Regions from separate parts of the Pseudoalteromonas sp. SCSIO_11900 genome, predicted to be linked through region 2. Evidence: predicted binding sites of a transcription regulator. Region 2 holds the regulator's gene; each other region holds the start of a gene.
The links. The regulator LexA, encoded in region 2, represses DNA repair genes until DNA is damaged. The targets are predictions, from matches to a motif close to TACTGTATNNNNATACAGTA.
Positions count from the first base shown of each region.

Region 1: the regulator LexA is predicted to act here: its motif matches at 2,744-2,763, upstream of BG00_RS08105 (YebG family protein).
Region 3: the regulator LexA is predicted to act here: its motif matches at 1,444-1,463, upstream of BG00_RS08995 (exonuclease domain-containing protein).

Region 1 is NZ_KK070023.1:1,742,285-1,749,071, reverse strand. Features, by position in the region: gene nhaB (sodium/proton antiporter NhaB) at 1-1,263, shown strand, start outside; gene dsbB (disulfide bond formation protein DsbB) at 1,374-1,892, shown strand; gene BG00_RS08115 (hypothetical protein) at 1,894-2,196, shown strand; gene BG00_RS08110 (ComEA family DNA-binding protein) at 2,209-2,517, opposite strand; gene BG00_RS08105 (YebG family protein) at 2,815-3,114, shown strand; gene putP (sodium/proline symporter PutP) at 3,330-4,841, opposite strand; gene BG00_RS08095 (EAL and HDOD domain-containing protein) at 5,187-6,410, shown strand; gene BG00_RS08090 (MlaA family lipoprotein) at 6,467-6,787, opposite strand, start outside.
Region 2 is NZ_KK070023.1:728,457-735,243, forward strand. Features, by position in the region: gene coxB (cytochrome c oxidase subunit II) at 1-589, opposite strand, end outside; gene lexA (transcriptional repressor LexA) at 1,083-1,700, opposite strand; gene BG00_RS03415 (PaaI family thioesterase) at 1,899-2,342, shown strand; gene BG00_RS03420 (hypothetical protein) at 2,372-2,752, opposite strand; gene BG00_RS03425 (endonuclease) at 3,005-3,658, shown strand; gene hmpA (NO-inducible flavohemoprotein) at 3,698-4,879, opposite strand; gene norR (nitric oxide reductase transcriptional regulator NorR) at 5,040-6,596, shown strand; gene BG00_RS03440 (LysR family transcriptional regulator) at 6,593-6,787, opposite strand, start outside.
Region 3 is NZ_KK070023.1:1,936,170-1,942,956, forward strand. Features, by position in the region: gene BG00_RS08990 (sugar porter family MFS transporter) at 1-1,280, opposite strand, end outside; gene BG00_RS08995 (exonuclease domain-containing protein) at 1,476-3,632, shown strand; partial or broken gene BG00_RS18490 (sel1 repeat family protein) at 3,876-4,310, shown strand; gene BG00_RS17370 (YbaM family protein) at 4,313-4,465, opposite strand; gene BG00_RS09005 (late competence development ComFB family protein) at 4,458-4,730, opposite strand; gene BG00_RS09010 (histone deacetylase family protein) at 4,781-5,668, opposite strand; gene BG00_RS09015 (primosomal replication protein) at 5,668-6,276, opposite strand; gene BG00_RS09020 (TSUP family transporter) at 6,278-6,787, opposite strand, start outside.

The DNA of each region.
Region 1 (6,787 bases), 1.0 Mb from region 2:
GCCGGTATTTATTTCATGAAAGATCTGCTGCTGTATATTTTTACCAAGTTAGTGGTTTCAGTAAGAAGTAAGACCGTTTTATCGCTCGCCTTTGCAATAGCTGCTGCGTTTTTATCAGCTTTTTTGGATGCCCTGACTGTAATGGCAGTTGTTATTGCGGTGGCCATGGGCTTTTATAGTATTTATCACAAGGTGGCTTCAGGAAAAGATTTTATCAGTGAGCACGATATTAACGATGATAACCAAGTAAAAGAGGTAAACCGTCAAGAGCTTGAAGAGTTTCGTGCTTTTTTACGTAATTTACTCATGCATGCCTCGATTGGGACCGCACTTGGCGGCGTGTGTACTATGGTTGGTGAACCACAAAACTTAATTATTGCAGAGCGAGCAAGTTGGCTATTTGGTGAGTTCTTTTTAAGAATGCTGCCCGTTTCTTTACCCGTGCTTTTTGCGGGCTTATTAACGACCTTTTTATTAGAAAAAACAAAAACCTTTGGCTATGGGGCAAAACTGCCAGAAACAATTCATGCTATTTTAAAAAACCATGCACAAACACTTGATAAAAAACGCACCAAACGCGATAGAGTTAACCTCACAATTCAAGCACTTATCGCTATCTGGTTAATTACTGGCTTAGCGTTACATTTAGCAACCGTGGGCTTAATTGGTTTATCGGTCATTATTTTAGCCACGTCGTCGGCCGGCATAATAGAAGAGCACCAACTCGGTAAAGCCTTTGAAGAAGCCCTCCCCTTCACGACACTACTTTGTGTATTTTTTAGTGTGGTTGCAGTAATCATCGATCAACAACTCTTTACTCCTGTGATTACTTGGGTACTAACATTTGAAGGGCACTTACAATTGGTGATGTTTTTTATCGCTAACGGATTGCTTTCAATGGTCAGTGATAATGTATTTGTCGGCACTGTATATATAAATGAAGTTGCTGCAGCTCTAAAAGCAGGTCAAATAACTCGAGACCAATTTGATTTACTTGCAGTGGCGATAAACACCGGCACAAACTTACCCAGCGTGGCCACCCCTAATGGTCAAGCTGCTTTCTTATTCTTACTGACATCAACACTAGCTCCCGTGTTACGCCTATCTTACGGTCGAATGGTGTATATGGCTTTACCTTACACTTTTGTGCTTACCTTTGTTGGGTTAAGCGCGACTTATTTTGGCTTGAGTGAAATAACCAGTTTGTTTTATGACTGGGGGATAATACAACACCACATCCCTGTAGCGAATTCTGGGCATTAAGAACTTCCCCGACTTTGAGGAGCTAGGAAATTTCATAGCTCCTCCCTTTTACTTGCTCCGCTGTTTATCCTACGTCATAATCTAAGCCCTTATTTAAATACGGATTTGTTATGAACTGGCTTGCTAATCTAAGTACTCAACGTACACCTTGGTTATTATTCAGTGGGATTGTTTTTCTGCTTGAAGTCATCGCGCTCTTTTTTCAATACAACATGGGGTTAGCACCGTGCATTATGTGTATTTACCAACGCACCGCGGTATTAGGTTTACTTTTTGCAGGTATTATTGGCGCCAGTAAACCAAACAACCTCGTACTCCGTATTGTTGCCTATACAACATGGGGGATTTCAAGTGTATGGGGGCTACTAATAGCTCGTGAACACATTGAAATGCAAACAACCACAGACCCATTTGCATTTAGCTGTGAATTTGAGCCAAATTTTCCAGAGTTTATGCCATTACATCATTGGATACCGCAATTTTTTGAGGCAACCGGTGATTGCGGAAACATAGATTGGCAATTTGCTAGCTTAAGTATGCCAGCATGGATGGAAATTATTTTTGTACTCTTTACCGCCACACTGTTTATATTAGTGGCCAGTCGATTAATTACTAAAAAGTCACTTTAATATGTTTACTTTTTTTTCAAGCCAAGTTGATGAGCTTAAACACTTAAAAGTTCGTCAAAGACAAACCGTTATTGCGATCTCGTTAAGTATGCTCTCTCCTAGTGACAGAGTGTTAATGCGTATTGTAAAGCTTATGCTATTAAGCCCATTCTTTTTAATATTTACCCTTTTTGAAGGTTGGTTACTGGTGCCCTTTTTAATTGTAGCTGGGTTGAGCTACCCGCTACTAACCGCACCAGTAGATATTAACTTTGCTAAAAAGCACCTTGGTGCTGCCTTAAAACAGTTTGATCAGGGCGCATAGCGCCCTTTTAAGTTAAAACGCCACCTTTCCATTAAGTTTGGCTAGCATTTTTTTACCCACCCCTTTTACTTTAGCTAGATCTTCAAGTGATGCGAAATCACCATTAGCTTCTCTATAATCGATAATTGCCTGTGCCTTTTTCTTACCGACACCTGGTAACTTGATTAACTGTTTTAAATCAGCAGTATTAATATTAACCATGGCTGATTGCATCTGCTCTGATTGCATCTGCTCTGATAGCATATCGCTTTGCGCAAAGGTGGTACCCATAGGTAATAAACATAAAGCAGCTGCTAACGAGATTATTTTAATTAATTTCATACTATTTCCTTTTACGTTCCTACATGAACATTCATTGATTACTTACACCCAGCACTTTTAGATAACGTTGTGGTTACTAAGTACTAACGGTAACAATCACTCCTTGCGACTCCTTTACTGCAACGCGTTATAAAGTGACTTAATAAATAAAGTAGAGTTACTCTTTATTGTCAACCAAGCTGCAGATAAACTAAGGCTAAAGCTTGCAAAACCACGCGCAAGCTTGTACTGTATATAAAAACAGTAATCTAATGATTTAAAATAATCATATTGCCACGTAAGTAAGCAGGAGAAATCATGGCTGTTGTTGTTAAATATGTTGTAGAACGAAACGGAGTCGAGCGCATGACGTTTACTACTAAAAAAGAAGCTGATGCCTATGACAAAATGCTCGATATTGCCGAGTCACTAGAACTCATGCTTGAAAAAGTAGATGTGCCACTAAGTGAACAACAAGTTGAGTCGCTTGCACTTGAGATTGCGAAAAGTAAAGACGACTTTATGGCGGTACTTAAGGGGGCTAAAGAAGTACCTGCAAAAGCTAAAAAAGCAAAGTCAGATAACGTTGCTGATATAAAAGATAAAGCAGCGAGCTAATCTAAAAAATAGTATGCAGCTTATAAGCCGCACTACTAATTTATGAAACTGAATTCGTGATTCGTATTCAGTTTTTTTATGTCTTTAAGTAATAATAACGAGAAGCGAGTAAGACATCACAATTTGCTATTGTTACAAGTCAGTCAATAAAAAAATGCCAACCAGTTAAACTGGTTGGCATTTTTTTAAACCAAAACTTTACGTTAGCTAATCACTTACAATGACGATTCAACTTCATCAAACAGATCAGTAATTTCTTTTTTCGGTTCAGCTGTTACGAGGCTTCCTACCACAATAGCAATACTCGCTAAAATGAAGCCTGGGACGATTTCATAAATTACACTGCTTAAGCTCTCACCATTAATGGTAATAGGCGCATAAATCCATACAAGCACTGTTAAAGCACCAATAACCATACCGCTAATAGCCCCTTTTAAGTTCATACGTTTCCAGTAAAGACTAAATAAGACAAGAGGACCAAATGCAGCACCAAAACCTGCCCACGCGTTGCTAACTAAATCAAGTATTGAACTATTACGGTCATACGCTAGGTAAATAGCAAATAACGCAACCAGTATTACGCTAATACGCCCTACTAATACCAGCTCAGTTTGCGAGGCATCACGGTTTAAGTAAATCTTGTAGAAGTCTTCAGTTAACGAACTTGAACACACCAATAATTGCGATGAAATCGTACTCATAATCGCAGCTAAAATAGCAGCCAGTAGGAAACCTGCAATTAACGGGTGGAAAATTAATTCAGCCAATACTAAGAAAATTGTTTCTTTATCGGCAATTGGCATTTGATTTTCAATCATGTATGCAGCACCGAATAAACCGGTAAATACTGCACCAATGGCAGATAAGGTCATCCAAGACATACCAATACGACGCATGGTTGGCATTTCTTTTACTGAACGAACAGACATGAAACGAACAATAATATGAGGCTGACCAAAGTAACCTAAACCCCATGCCATTGCAGAAATAATAGCAATGGTAGAACCACCAGCAAACCAGTCAAGCATACTTAAAGAATGAATTTCGCTTGCTTTAGGCGAGCTTAGTAACTGCTGATAATTTGCATTTGCTAAGGTATCCATAAATGGTTGGTCAAGCATCATATAAGTGGCAATTGGCACTGCTAACAACGAAATAAACATGATACAGCCTTGCACAAAGTCTGTAAGGCTAACCGCTAAAAAACCACCAAATAAGGTATAAACCACTACCACACCTGTGGTGATGTATAAGCCCATTTCGTAGCTCATTTGAAATGAGTTTTCAAATAACTTACCACCGGCAACAACACCCGATGAAGTGTATAAGGTAAAGAAAACAATAATTACTATTGCAGAGATAACACGTAGTATATTTTTGTTGTCATCAAAACGGTTTGCAAAGTAATCAGGAATAGTAATGGAGTCATTGGCTTTTTCAGTATAAACACGCAGCCTTGGGGCGACCAGAAAATAGTTTGCCCATGCACCTAATACTAAACCAATTGCAATCCAAACTTTACTCAACCCAAATAAATACATTGCACCAGGTAGGCCCATTAATAACCAACCACTCATGTCTGATGCACCCGCTGATAAGGCCGCAACACTGGGGGCTAAATTACGACCACCAAGCATATACCCTGAAATATCACTGGTAGATTGCTTATATGCGTATAGCCCTATTCCTAGCATTACAATAAAGTACAATGCCAGTGAAATAATCATTCCTGTTTCCAAATTCGCCTCCACTTAAAAAAGTAATAACAGGCTTGTAATCCAAATAATGACTCTTGAGATTTTATAATTAAGACAGTATTGGAATAAAAGCTTTCTAGCCAACTATAACACGGTAATTGCTAATAACTCCAACCCGCTAATTTAAGTAGATAAAAAACCATCTATTCGCTCGCTTTTAAAACAAATAGAATTAAAAACAATGAGTTTAGATTAATAAAAATCACCTAAGCCATGATATTTTATTAATAATAATTCATTTTACCGATGCTATTTTGAATGTTTTCCAATATATTATTACAATGTTAATCAATTTCTACTGCTTCGGAATCTTGTATGTATTTTTACGCTGCTCGCCAACCTATTTTAGATCGCAATAAGGAACTAATTGGCTACGAGCTTTTATTTCGTGATGGAGTAGATAACGTATTTCCGAACATTGACGGCGACGAAGCAACGTCTCGACTGATTGAGGGCAGCCAGTTTAATTTTGGTCTTGAAGATTTCACCGATAATAAACCCGCTTATATTAACTTTACTTTAGACACCTTATTAAAAGGCTACCCCACGCTGTTAGACAAAAACGGAGTTGTGATTGAAATACTAGAGACCGTTCAGCCAGGAAAACGTCTGCTAGCAACAGTTAAAGACCTAAAAGAGAAAGGGTACACACTCGCCCTAGATGACTATGTCCATCAACCGGTATGGCGTCACTTTTATCCGTTTATTGATATCATTAAAGTTGACTTTTTAACGTGCGATATGGAAACCGTTAAAACGATCATTAAGGACTTAAAACCTTACCCACATATCAAATTACTTGCAGAAAAAGTTGAAACTTACGAGCTTTACAACCAAGCTTTTGAGCTCGGCTTTGAGTACTTTCAAGGCTTTTTCTTTTCAAAACCCGAGATGGTGCAAAGTAAAACCTTACCGCCATCTGGCATGGCACTGGCTGAACTACTCTATGAAACATCCAGTGTAGAAATGGATCTTAAGAAGATCACCGATGTATTTGAGCGTGATGTTAACTTATCGTATAAGCTCTTGCGCTATTCAAACTCAGCAGCATTTACCCGCCGCTTTGAAATAGATACTATTAAACAAGCACTGATTGTCTTAGGTGCCAATGAAATCAAAAAACTACTATCTTTGCTATTTGCAGCACAAGTATCTGCAGATAAGCCATTAGAGCTTATTAGACTGTCGCTAACACGGGCACGTTTTTGTGAGTTGTTAGCTATTTCACATAGCAAACTTAAAGATACAGGTATGGCGTTCTTAACCGGCATGATGTCGCTTATGGATGCGATATTAGATGAAGAAATGGACAGCATAATGCTTAAATTGCCTCTGTCTAATGAGATAAAAACAGCGCTGTTAAAAAATGAAGGACTACTTGCTGAATACTTAAACTTGGTCACTCTGTATGAGCATGGTGATTGGCAAGCTGCGAACGACAAAGCTCAGCAACTAAACTTAGGTGATGAAGTGTCTGATGCATATCACGAAGCTCTCAACTGGGTTAGTGAGCAAATGCAGGTGATGATTGATAGCTAAATAAATTATTACTAATTAAGAAAAAACGCCAGCATTTGCTGGCGTTTTTATTTTAATTAAAGGCTTTCTAAGAAATCTTCATCAAAATCTTCAGGCTCTTCTTTTATTGGCGGATTACCATCAAATAGCTCGTATAATTGACGCTGAAAGTAAATGTCTTTAATAAACAAGTAGGGGTCTAACGAATCATTCAATAAACCTTCCTGAGCCATTAATGACGCACGTGCTTCAACTGCTTTTAGTGCAAACACTAAAATAGTTTGTGGTGTAGTCAGTGCTATTTCAGGCAGTACAAGGTTATCAACAACATCACCGGTTAGGTTACGTGCGGTAGATGGCCCCATTGCTGGGATCATTAAATAGGCACCATCACCTAC
Region 2 (6,787 bases):
CGGCAAAGTCAGGCACCCACCATGAGTGAATAACATCATCTGAAGTCATTAAAAAACGTACTTTTTGATTAATTGGTAGTACCAGCGGTTTATCGACCTCGAGTAAATAATTCGGGTTTTTATCAGCAAGGTTGGTTATTTCATTTTGAGGGGTAGCTAGCATGGAATAAAACTCAACGTCCTCCCCCATATACTCGTAATGCCACTTCCACTGTGAGCCTGTAATTTTAATGGTGAGATCAGCTTTGCTGGCATCCTCCATGGCAATTAAGGTTTTAGTCGCAGGAATGGCCATAACAATTAATATGACAAAAGGGATCGCAGTCCACAGTATTTCTACTTTGGTGCTTTCATGGAATTGGGCAGGGACAGCCCCTTTAGATTTGCGATGATGAATGAGTGCCCAAAACATAATGGCAAACACGATCACCCCAATCACACAACATATTAAAAAAATAGTCATGTGCAGTTGGTATACATTATTACTTATATCGGTTACGCCTTTACGCATATTATATTGGCTATTAGCAAGCACATTCTGCGAAAAAACAAACAATATAAGCCACAAGGAAGAACTCAGCTTACCCATGTGACGGCTCCTTTGATGCTATTGCTGACGCAAAGCGAAGAGGCATACGGCTTAAACGCCTATTCGTTATTTTTATTTTTTATAAGGGTGCTGGATTTAGTAAATGTGTGTTCTCAAAACGACTAAGCTGTGAGTTATTTTTATTCCAGCTCTTTAATAACTAGTTAAAAAATAAACAATAAGCAAGGTGAGTATGAAAAATAAACAAGGTGTATTTTTTAAAATGCGCAGCTAAAAAAATAGCAACTAGTCAGGCAATTAATCTAAGAGTCAGGTTTAGTAAGGGGTGTATTGAAATTACAGGATAGAAATATAAAAAATTGTTAACTTAAAAAAGCAGAGTAAATTTGTTTATTTATAAAGTATTTAGTGATTTTATTTATGATAGGGGGAGCACTTAACAACATATAGTCATACATTTGATAAGTTAGACATTGTGCTGCTAACAAACCCAGCGCCTAATCACTATTAAGCGCTAAATTATGCTTTAATACTACATCCAGTCAGCGTTACGAATAACACCTACCGCTAAGCCTTCAATATTGAACGACTCATTTTCTAAATCGACCTCAATAGCTGAAAACTCATCATTTTCAGCATGTAAGAGTACTTTTCTGCCCGCTTTTTCTAAACGCTTCACGGTTACATCGTCGTCAACACGGGCAACAATAACTTGTCCATTTTCGGCAACTTGGGTTTTATGCACAGCAAGTAAATCACCATCCATAATACCAATGTCTTTCATACTCATACCGTTAACACGCAATAAAAAATCGGCCGCAGGTTTAAACATTAAAGGGTCAATTTTACAGTGGCTTTCTACATGCTGTTGCGCCAATATTGGCTCACCGGCAGCCACCCTGCCAATTAAAGGTAAGCCTAACTGCTCTGGCTCCTCTTCTTCAACAAGCTGAATTCCGCGACTCGCGCCTGGCTTCATTTTAATAACACCTTTTTTGGCCAATGCTTTTAAGTGTTCTTCTGCAGCATTTGCACTTTTAAAACCCAGTGTTTGTGCAATTTCGGCACGTGTAGGAGGCATACCAGTGTCTTTAATAAACACTTTAATGAGTTCGAGTATTTGCGCTTGGCGTTTCGTTAATGGTCGCATACAACTGGTTTTCCATACAGTACAATTAACTGTGAGTATATACAGTTATTTAAAAATCGCAAATATAAATTAATGCCTTATATGCCGTTATCATCAAACAATAACCTACTTTAAAAGCAGGGTAATAAATGTAATTATTAGCAACGCATTATCATATTAATAAATTTTAATTCTCGATTACTTATCCAAGGAGCTAGCATGAGTATTTGGCATCAACCGATTACATTAGAGTTTTGTAAGCAATTAGATCAAGGTATTACAGGCCAAGGGACACTCATGAAAACCATGGGAATAGAGATCAGTGAAATTGGTGATGACTACTTAGTGGCAACTATGCCGGCAATTCCAGAGCATCATAACCCTATGGGTATCGTTCATGGTGGCGCAAATGTGGTACTTGCTGAAACAGTAGCAAGTTATGCCGCTAATTTTGTGGTTGATTTCAATCGGTTTTATTGTGTTGGCCAAGAGATCAGTGCAAGTCATTTAAAGGCATCACGCAATGGCACATTAACGGCCACAGCGAGAGCTTATCATATCGGCAAACGCAGCTCGGTTTGGGATATTAAAATAACCAATAGCCGCAATGAGCTTTGCTGCGTATCACGTATGACCGCAGCCGTAGTAGAGCGAAAAGGCTAGTAAATCTGTTAACCAAGGTTGAGGTTAAATTACTTTTCGAGAGGGTAAATAGTAATTTCCACACCTGCACCAATTGCAGATATACGTAACAAGGTATCTGCATGTAAAGCTTGGTTAAAGCATTTTGGCGAAGTGCCAGACTCAAAACCCATATCGAATGTTCTGCGTGAACAACTCAACCATTGCTTTAATGCATTGCGTGAACACGACTCGATTAACTCGCACAAGTGATTAATCGCTTTATCTGGCGTGGTTATTTCACCTGCAACCTCAATGCGAGCAAGTTGACGGTATTCGTCTTTATCATAATGTAAAATAGTTGCGACCTTTTTTAAATCAGCAACTAATACGCTAATATCTTGCTTTGACTCAAGCTCTAGATCTACATTTAAAAATTGAATTTCCGACATTATCTCGTTTTTACCCTCTATTAATTTCATTGCAAACTTTAACGCAGTTTTACCGTTATACCAAATCAACAACGCAAGAATCACTGCATTAACGCGTTTTTAGCGTTAGCCTCTGAATATTGCCCACTATTTACTCCTAAAAAACGCCCTCTACAAAATACGCAAATTAAAATTAAAGCATGCCGGCGGCGGTTTACTTTTTTATTCTAGGCCTTAAACTAGCCGCTCCTGTAGTTCACGTATGTGATGGATATGATTCGGTTTATTTTAGCTTTGTTGGCTTGCTGTGCTTGTTTTTCAGCAATGGGCGAACAATTTACGCGGTTTTCGAGTGCCAAAAAGCACTTAATTAATACCCTTCCCGAAAACGCTAAAAGTATTTATTGTGGTTGCGATATAAAAAAACAAGGCAAAAAGTTAGTACCCGACCCTACCCATTGTGGCTACGTGCCTCGCAACACACTAACCCGCTCAGGCAAAGTAAATCAACGTGCATTGCGAATTGAATGGGAACATATTGTCCCTGCATGGGAATTTGGTCACCAGTTACAATGCTGGCAAGATGGTGGGCGTAAAAACTGCCGCAAAGTTAGCGCTAAGTTTCGCTTGATGGAAGCCGATATAAACAATTTAGCCCCTGCAATTGGTGAAATTAACGCCGATCGCTCAAACTACCGCTTTGGCATGTTAGCCCAAAACGCGACGCAATATGGTCGTTGTGAGGTTAAAGTTAATTTTAAACAACGTGTTGTTGAACCGCCTGTTCATGCACGTAAACGCATTGCCGATGCGTACGCTTACATGCAAAAAACGTATGGTTTAAAAATTTCAGCTAAACAACAAAAGCTATTTAATGCTTGGCAACAACAAGCTTATGCTGCCAACACAAATAGTAAAAAGCTGTAAGTTTAAATTAAAAGTGTGTAACACACGCTTTTAATTAATCTAAAACGCTTGGTGTGGTCCAAATATTTCGTAGTGAATATTTGAGCTTTGCACACCTAAATCAAGTAGCTGGCCTTTTACGTAAGCCATAAATGATGCTGGTCCACACAAATAAAATGCCCCTTCGCTAATAGGTAATGATGCCTCAAGCACCGTTAAATCCATTAGCCCAGTGAAATCACACTCCTCGCCACCTTGATTAAACCAAGTAAATGTTTTTAGCTGTGGATGCATTGCCGTTTGCTGCGCTAAATACCCTTTAAATGAAAATTCGCGGCTATTTTCACACGCGTGCAAATAACTAATCGCTTGATTTTTATCACCACTAAGTAGCGTTTGCAGCATTGCCATCATCGGGGTTTGGCCAACACCTGCTGAAATAAGTACAACTGGAGTTGCCTCATTTTTTAAAATAAAATCTCCCGCTGGCGGGTATAACTCTACTCGTGCGCCTTGCTCTAGTGAGTGTAAATAATTAGACACCACGCCAGGCTTTGGTTGGCACTCTTTTTTAACGCTAATACGATAGTTTTTAGCATTGCTCTTTTGCGAAATAGAATACTGGCGGATCTCTTCATATTCTGCGCCCTCAGGCTTAACTTTAATGCCAATGTACTGTCCTGGCTTGTAGGTAATAACTGCTTTACCATCCACAGGTGTCAGCGTAAAACTAGTTACGAATTCAGATTCAACATGTTTATCAGTAATTTCAAACTGGCGCGTGCTTGCCCAGCCACCATGGTTGTTTTTACTGTGCGCATACAATGCCGCTTCTTCGGTAATACAAATATCAGCAAGTACACCGTAGGCTTCGCGCCACGCATATTCAACATCGGCAGTAAACTGCTCAGGAATAAGCTCTTTAAGTGTGCCGATCAAATGCGCCCCTACAATAGGGTAGTGTTCGGGTAAAATATTCAAGCTGGTATGCTTATGGTTAATTCTAGCTAATGCCTCTTTTAACACGGCTAAATTATCAATATTTTGCGCGTACGCAGCCAACGCATTAAATAATGCAAATTGCTGACGACCCGTTTCTTGATTAGTCATATTAAAAATATGTTTAAGTTCCGGGTTATGGCTAAACATGCGCTTATAAAAATGATCGGTGACGGCTGTACCCGCTTCTGCAAGTAATGGAGCTGTACTTTTTACAATCTCAATAGTTTTTTCAGATAACATGTTTATTTCCTATGTAATAACTAACTGCTTGCACTTAGCATTACACAGAGCGTGCCAACTAATTAAACCCATAATATTCAACAGGTTAAATTAACTCACTTTACAAGATGAGTCTTTATGACCTACTATAAAACATGTAAAAATACACTAACAGGTCATTTTGACTCAAGTTGCCTTGGAGCTTGCACAAAGCACCTTACATGCCCACAGTTTTGAGCAGCTCTTAGCCACGGTTGAACGTGTTATTCCAAGTGATGCTAGCGCCTTGTTAATTCGCCAAGGCGAGCAATTAAAGCCCTTAGCCATTAAAGGGCTTATGCCCGATAGCCTAGGACGACGTTTTGATATTGCGAAGCACCCTCGCCTTAAAGCCATCTGCAGTAGTCGTTTGGCTCTGCAATTTGCACATGACTGTCCACTACCTGATCCATACGACGGGCTACTACTGGCTAAAACCGGTGATATTCCAGTGCATGCCTGCTTAGGGTTACCCCTTTATGATAAAAACGCACTACTTGGCATTCTGACCTTTGATAGCCTAAACGCTGATGCGTTTGACGGCATTACGGCTGATACACTCAACACCTTACAAACCTTGTGTAGCGCACACTTTAAAACAGCTCTAGAGCTTGCCCATTATAAACAGCATGCTCAGCATTCAAATGAATTAGTACAAGCGTTAAACCGTGAGGCACTCAAACGCGATGGTGGTGAAATTATTGGCCAAAGCCCAGTAATACAAACCCTTAAAAACGAAATAAAGCTGGTTGCAGCCTCTAATTTTAGTGTATTAATTTTAGGTGATACTGGGGTCGGCAAAGAGTTGGTGGCGCGTAATATTCACTTGCATTCAGCACGCAAAGATCAGCCATTGATCCATTTAAATTGTGCATCACTGCCTGAAAACCTCGCAGAAAGTGAATTTTTTGGCCATGCAAAAGGCGCTTTTACCGGCGCCCAAAATGCCCGCCAAGGTAAATTTCAGTTAGCCGATGGCGGTACCTTATTTTTGGATGAAATAGGCGAGCTACCACTGGCAATGCAAAGTAAATTATTACGGGTACTGCAAAGTGGTGAAGTACAAACCGTTGGCGAAGATGAACTTAAATATGTTGATGTTAGAGTGATTGCAGCAACTAATCGCGACCTAAAACACGAAGTAGAACAGGGGCGATTTCGCGCCGACTTATATCATCGCCTAAGTGTGTACCCGTTAAGCGTAGCGCCTTTAAAAGCCCGTGATGAAGATGTTATTTTATTAGCCGGCTATTTTGCAGAAAAAACAGCCCGCAAGCTCGCTATTAAACAGCTAAAACTCAGCATTGAAGCGCAACTGCTGCTTAAAAAATATGACTGGCCAGGCAATGTGAGGGAGCTTGAGCATGTGATTAATCGGGCTGCATTAAAGGCTAAACAACATCAGTGGCAGCAACCAATTATTACTATTGAACCTGAGCATTGTGAGCTAAATTTAAGCGCTGTTAACACCTTAGCTCTTGAACACTCAAACCAGCTTGTAATCCCACCTTTAGCAAACAACATTTCGTTAAAGCAAGCCACAGATACCTATACGCAGCAACTTATAATACAGCAACTTAAACAACATAATTATAACTGGGCCAGTACCGCGCGCAGTTTACAGGTCGACCGTGCTAATTTAACACGGCTAGCCAAGCGCTTAGGTATTTCAATAAAAAAATCGTTGTCGCCTAGTTAACTTAACTTTCGCTGCTTAAAATAATTTTTTAATAGCTGACTAAACGCTTGAACCTTTGCTGTTCGGTGCACTAAATGATGCGTAACCAGCCACAAATCGGTTGGCCAACTCAGTTCATTAGGCAGTACAGGGACTAAATCAGAGTATTGCGCTGCAACATCATGCTGTAATCCGCCAATACCGAGCCCTTT
Region 3 (6,787 bases), 1.2 Mb from region 2:
GCAAAGTTAGCTATCCACTGCGCACTGGCAGCAACTGCAAGCGCTGCACCACGGATGCGGTTATTAAACATTTCGCCAAGCAGTACCCACACAATTGGGCCCCAGCTTAAACCAAAAAATACCACAAACAGGTTAGCCATTATTAAAGCAAAGGTACCCATATTTTCGCTAAGTGCTAACTTGCCCGCTTCATCAAGACCTGCACTGCCAAAGGTGTAGGTAAGTGCACTTAAACTAATAAACATACCTATACTACCTACCAATAATAGTGGCTTACGACCTACTTTATCGACCAAAGCAATAGCTATAAAGGTCGATAAAATATTAGTAGTGCCGGCAAGTACATTAATAAATAGTGATTGTGATTCATCAAAACCAGCGGCTTGCCAAAGCTCTGAACCGTAATAAAATACCACGTTAATACCAACAAATTGTTGAAACACTGACAAGGCCACACCCACCCAAACAATAGGGTGTACCTTTTTACTGCCATCTATAAATAAATCGCGAATACTTGGTTTTTTATCGCTTTTCAGAGACTGCTTTACGTCATTGATTTGCGCATCAGCATCATCGTCTGAAATTTTATTAAATACAGTTTTAGCGTGTTTAAGCTTGCCTTGTGCAACTAAGTAGCGCGGTGACTCAGGGATAAACAAGACCCCAATTAAAAACAAGCCTGCAGGAACCAGTTCAGCCCAAAACATCCAGCGCCATGCAGCTAAGTCTAACAGTAAAATACCCTCGGCACCGCCTGCGGCATTAGCAATTAGGTAGTTACTTAAAAAGGCAGCAAACAGACCCAGCACAATAGCAAGCTGCTGCAGTGTTGCTAAACGGCCGCGTAAGCTGGCAGGTGCTACTTCTGCAATATAAGCCGGCGCTAAAACAGATGCCGCACCTATACCTAATCCACCAAATAAGCGGTAAAAAATAAACTCAGCTGAGCTATCAGCAATGCCAGAGCCAAATGCACTGATAGCAAATATAAGTGCAGTGACAATCATAATAGCGCGACGGCCAAATTTGTCAGCTAATGGGCCAGCAGCTAAAGCACCCAGCGCACAACCAAGTAAAACAGAGGCAACATTAAACCCTGTTGCTACACTGCTTGAGTTAAATGTATTACCTAATGCCGATACAGTGCCATTTATAACGCCTGAATCAAAACCAAATAAAAAGCCACCAATGGCGGCAACAGCCGATATAAAAATAACGTATAAAAGTGAGCACTTTGTCTGTGCGCTTTGCACACCTTTAGCTGCATACTGTGTTGTCATGTTGTTCAATCCTAATTTTTATTATGTGTAATGAAGTTAAAGTACCACTAATAATTTGCGGGCAACCTTAGCACAGAGTAATCACGCTAAAAAAGATATTTCAATAGTAATACGTATGCATAAAAAATTTTTATTGGGTTGATAAAAATAATGAGATGCTAGATACTGTTTTTATATACAGTGTAGGCGGTTTTTATGAGAAAAGAGTTACCAGCAAAATATTATTTGGCACATTTTAAAGAGCTAATAGGCTTTGTGAGTGATAAATGTATGCATTTGCTTGAGCAAAAGCACATTACATTTATTAATAAAATAAACACGCTCGACGAGCAAAGCCAATGCATGCTAGCACGTATTTATTCTCGTAAACCTTATTTAGTGCAAACTCAGTCATTAAATTATGAAGAGATTATTTCGCCTTATCAGGCACTTTTTAATTTAAAAACAGCTGGGTTAGTCTGTGAACCCTCACAAGCAGACGCTAAGCAACTGCTTAGTCATCTAACAAAGCCGGCCTTAATTGAGTTGTTAGCTCAACAAGAGCTGCCACCATTATTTAAAAAAAGTGCGGCTAAAAGTTGTTTAGTTGAAGTCGCTATTTCATTTTTTGAATCTAAGCCAGAGCGTCTTTCGCATTTGTATAATCAGTACGTGATCAATAATAGAGAAGAGTATTACGAGTATTTTGAATTTTTGTATCTTGGCAGGCTCAGTGCCGGTGATGTTAATCATCAAAACCGGTTTGTACTAAGAGATTTAGGGGTAACTCCTGTTAGGCAGGGGCATAATGAAAGTTTGTCTCGCTTTGACTCAATTGAGGAAGCGCAATCTAACTATGTGTTAAACCGTTTTCGGTTAGCTGTTAAAAACGCGAAAGATGACAATGAAAATGAGACGCTAGCAAAACAGTTAATAAATGAATTAGCAATAGGAGTTATAGCTCGAGAGCTAAAGAATAAGTTATTGGTCATACTTTATAAGCAACTAAAAACAACTAACCCTGTATTAGCGTTTGATTTACTTAATGCCTGCGAAGACGATGCGCACGCACTAGAAATTCAAATAAGAGAGCAATACCGTTTAGGCAATAAAGAATGGGTAAAGGCGCAACTTGAGGAAATTATAGAAAATCCGCTCACCGATGAGTTATTGTACTTTGCGGATGACTTTTTAATGCGAAAATTTAACAAGCAAACACGCTCACGGCTTAGTGAAATGTTAGCCAGTACACGCTGTATTATAGAAGTTGATGAGCTTTACCGTGGCGATGTTGAGTTAGGTGTAAGTGAGCACTACACTCGTCAAGGCAAACACGTTTTTTATACTGAAAATACGTTGTGGCAAAGCTTATTTGCGCTGGTTTTTTGGCAAGAGCTCTTTATTGAAACCCCAACACCACCTTGTAACGAATTTGATATTTTCCCGCAAGCGTTAAAAACAGACACATTTTATATAAATCAATCCTCACAAATAGAAGCGCGGCTAGCTGCGTGTAGTAGTGCCCAGAAATTGCTGCGTTTAGTGTGTGACCATGCCGCGAAGTATTATGAGCAACCAAATGGCTTATTTAGGTGGCACAAAGATGTATTAAAGCCAGTAGAGATGCTTATATTAAATAGCCCAATAACGGCTTTACTTCAGCATTTAAAAAATATGGCAAAAAACTACCGACAGCTAAAAGATGGTTATCCCGATTTAATGATTGTTGATAACAATAGCGTTCATTTTGAAGAGGTAAAAGCGCCCGGAGACAAGCTTAAAAGAAACCAGCTAGTGAGCATCGATAATTTAAAAAACAGTGGTTTTAAAGTCAATATTGCAGCGGTAAACTGGTATGTAGACCCTAACCGTATTTATAGTGTGGTAGATATTGAAACTACAGGAGGTCTCAAAGGCGGTAACCGCATTACCGAAATTGGTATTGTTAAAGTAAAGCAGGGCGAAATAGTTGACACATGGACTACGCTGATAAACCCAGAGCGGCCCATCCCTCGTTTTATTACCAAACTAACCGGTATTAACGATGCTATGGTAAGTGATGCGCCTATATTTAGCGACATTGCTTCGACTTTATTAAATAAGCTTTCGGGTAGTATTTTTGTCGCTCACAATGTTAATTTTGATTATGGCTTTATTAAAAAAGAGCTTGAGAGGGTGGGAATTAATTTTAAAATGCCAAAACTGTGTACAGTCGTTGAATCACGCAAAGCATTTAAGGGATTAAAGTCATACTCACTCGGTAATTTATCGGCACACTTTAATTTAGATTTAACCAATCATCACCGTGCATTAGACGATGCCAAAGCGGCCGCGCAGTTATTGCTACTAGTTCAACAAACAGACAGCCAGTGATAAATTTGAGCCAGTTAAATGTATTGTACTTAAAGTAGTAAAGTAGCTTGGGTATAAACACAGGGTATTAAAAATTAGGTTTATCTATTTTTAAATGGGTGATTAAAACTGCGCTAATAAAATAATCGCTGTAAGCTTTGCAATCCCATGATAATGTTAAATTTATGCTAACAAATTTTAGGGCGGGTGTTTTAAAAGTGGTGTATGTTTCTGGGCAAAAACAATAATAAATTAAGGATAATATTGAATCATCGACAATTGAGTGCCACTTTGCTGGTATTGATGGCTTTAATAACTGGCTGTAATTCGTCACCAATAAGTCTTTACAACGATAATACCATGAAGAAAAAAAGAATATAATGGTGTTAAGGCATACAGAAAAGGGCAATATTTAGAGCAATAACTAAGCTTAGTATGGGGTGGTTGGGTGTTGCTGCACAAGCAGGCGTTGAAAATTGGTCACAACAATATGATACTTTTTATACTGCTGCGACAACACACGAGAAGCAACAAATAGATGCAATTGTGGCCGTTTATATTGAGCAGTTTAGTGTTAAAGCTCAAAACATGAACTGCCGTAGGTCAACATCACCGAGACGAACATTCGGCGAAATTAAAATTGATTGTAATAAACACGATGGTGTTGTCACCGTTCATGAAATACAAACAATAGAGTAAAGCTAGTTACTAACTAGCTTTTTCTCAAAGTCACTTTTTACGATATCGAGCGCTTTTAATACTTCTTCGGGCTCTACGTCGTGTTGCTCTAATATCATAATTAAATCCACAGCAAGTTTTATGTGTGTAGGGGCGTCTTCTAGCGGGTTACTCATTAATATCTTTCTTTTTAGCAATCTGATCAATCGCAAAATTAATAGCAAGTGCAACGCGTTGCTGCATATCTAAACGATCTGTTTGAGTTAAATAAAATGCCATATCTACATCGTATCGAATATAACGTGGGGGTAATTGATTGAGTACGGTACAGCAAAAGTCAGCCATTACATCGTCGTTGTAACGTTCATTAAGTTTACGTTTTTCTATTTCTTCTAAAACGAGTTTTTCGTAAAAATTGTGTATGTCGTCATCTAATCGCATATTCCAGTCACTTTTTGTTATTGTCTTTAATGAGTCTATACCAAGGACTGTTATAAATCGAGAGCCGCTTTAAATAGTTGTTTATGGACACGGACTAAATCATTAATGTTACGCTGATAACCACCACCTAAAGCACACATAAGCGGGATGTTTCGCTGCTTACATAAGTTAAGAACGGCAAAGTCACGCGCGTATACGCCAGCCAAAGAAACATCAAATAAGCCGAGTTCGTCTTTGGTATAAATATCGGCGCCCGCATTATATAAAATAATATCGGGCTGGTGGAGGCGAACACATAACTCAAGAGCTTGCTCTAGTGTTGTTAAATACTCTGCATCTGTGGTGTTTGCAGGTAAGCCAAAGTCGTAGTTTGAGTGCTGTTTTTGCCGAGGAAAGTTTTGTTCACAGTGAATTGAGCAGCTAATTATCTGCTCGTGCTGTTGGGTTATTTGCGCGGTACCGTCACCTTGGTGTACGTCACAATCAAATATTAATACGGTGTCGGCTTGCTCCGTTGCAATAAGATGCGCTGCCGCAATGGCTAAATCATTAAAAATACAAAAGCCACTGCCGTAATTGCTATAAGCATGGTGGTACCCGCTACTTAAATTAGCCGCTAAACCACTTTTAAGTGCATTCTCAGCTGCTTGAATACTGGCACCAACAGAATAAAGGGTTCGCTCGACTAGTTCAGGTGAGTGCGGAAACCCCATTTTCTTAACCGCTTTGTCAGTTAACGAGCCATTTAAAAAATCTGCGATGTACTCTGAGCTATGACGCAATTTCAATTGCGCTGTTGTTGCTGGCGAAGGTGATATAAATTGTGTGTAGCCTAAACGCTCTATTTCATGCTTAAGCTGCTGATACTTTTTAATTGGAAAGCGATGGCGCTCAGGTAACTCTAATTGCGAGTACAGAGGGTGATAAAAAAGCTGCATTAGCGTAGCTGTTGTTTTTCTACTTGTTGAATTTTGTCTTCGGTGGCAGAAATTGCTTTTCTACAACGGCCGAGTCGTGCATGAGTGGTTAAAATTTCTTGATTAAGCTTTTGCGCTTGCGCTGGTGATGCTTTTTCCATTTGCAATTTACGCTCTTCAATCATTAATACCAGGCGGCGTTCAAACTCATGGTTTTGTTTAAGTTCATCATATAACTCATGGGATGATTGCATGATTTTTTGCACTGCTTGTTTGTAAATAGGCTGTTTGGCACGAGGCTTAAAATGACTTTTGTTTTCTTTCACCCAAATAGGGGTCGATTTAATTACATTAAAGACCGCTTGTACCTGGCTGGCAATGCGCTCAAGTGCATAGGTGTAGGCATGACGGTGTTCGCTCGGTGGTAGGCTGGCTATTTCATCTTCTATTTCTACTACATAGTCGGCTAAGTTCATGCTTTTGGTACTAAATACGCCTCTGTCAAATAAGCTCGGCTGTGCCTGCATATACCGGTTTTTAGCAAATAATTTTGCTTTATCAAATTGCTCTGCCTGTTGCTTAAGCGTAGCAACTTGTTGGCGTAGTTTGTCTAAAGCAGCAGATTGCATGTTAAAAGTATGCCTCGTAAATTAGTTTTAACGCTAAAAGTATAACCATAGTATTAAATACTGGACGAATAAATTTACTGCCAAAACGAATAGCTGAATGTGCGCCAAACCATGCACCAAGCATGATAAAGAAGCCCATTGTAATTCCCAGTAAAAAGTTAACATGGCCAAGTGCAACAAAGGTGATCAGCGAGATAAAGTTAGAAACAAAATTCATTGAACGCGCCAAACCACAATTAAGTAGCAAGCTCATTTTATAAAGCATACCGTTTGAGGCAGTCCAAAAAGTTCCCGTTCCAGGACCAGCTAAACCATCAAAAAAACCTAGGCTTAATCCTTGTAGCCACTGTTTTACTTTTATTGTGCGGGTTAATTTAGGCAGATCATCACTTTGTGTGGTACTTAAATTACCAAACAAGCTGTAGCAAGCCACTAAAATAATAATGATGGGTAAGAGTTTATTTAAAAACTCAATGCTTAAATGATCAACAATAAGTGTGCCTAACAAAGC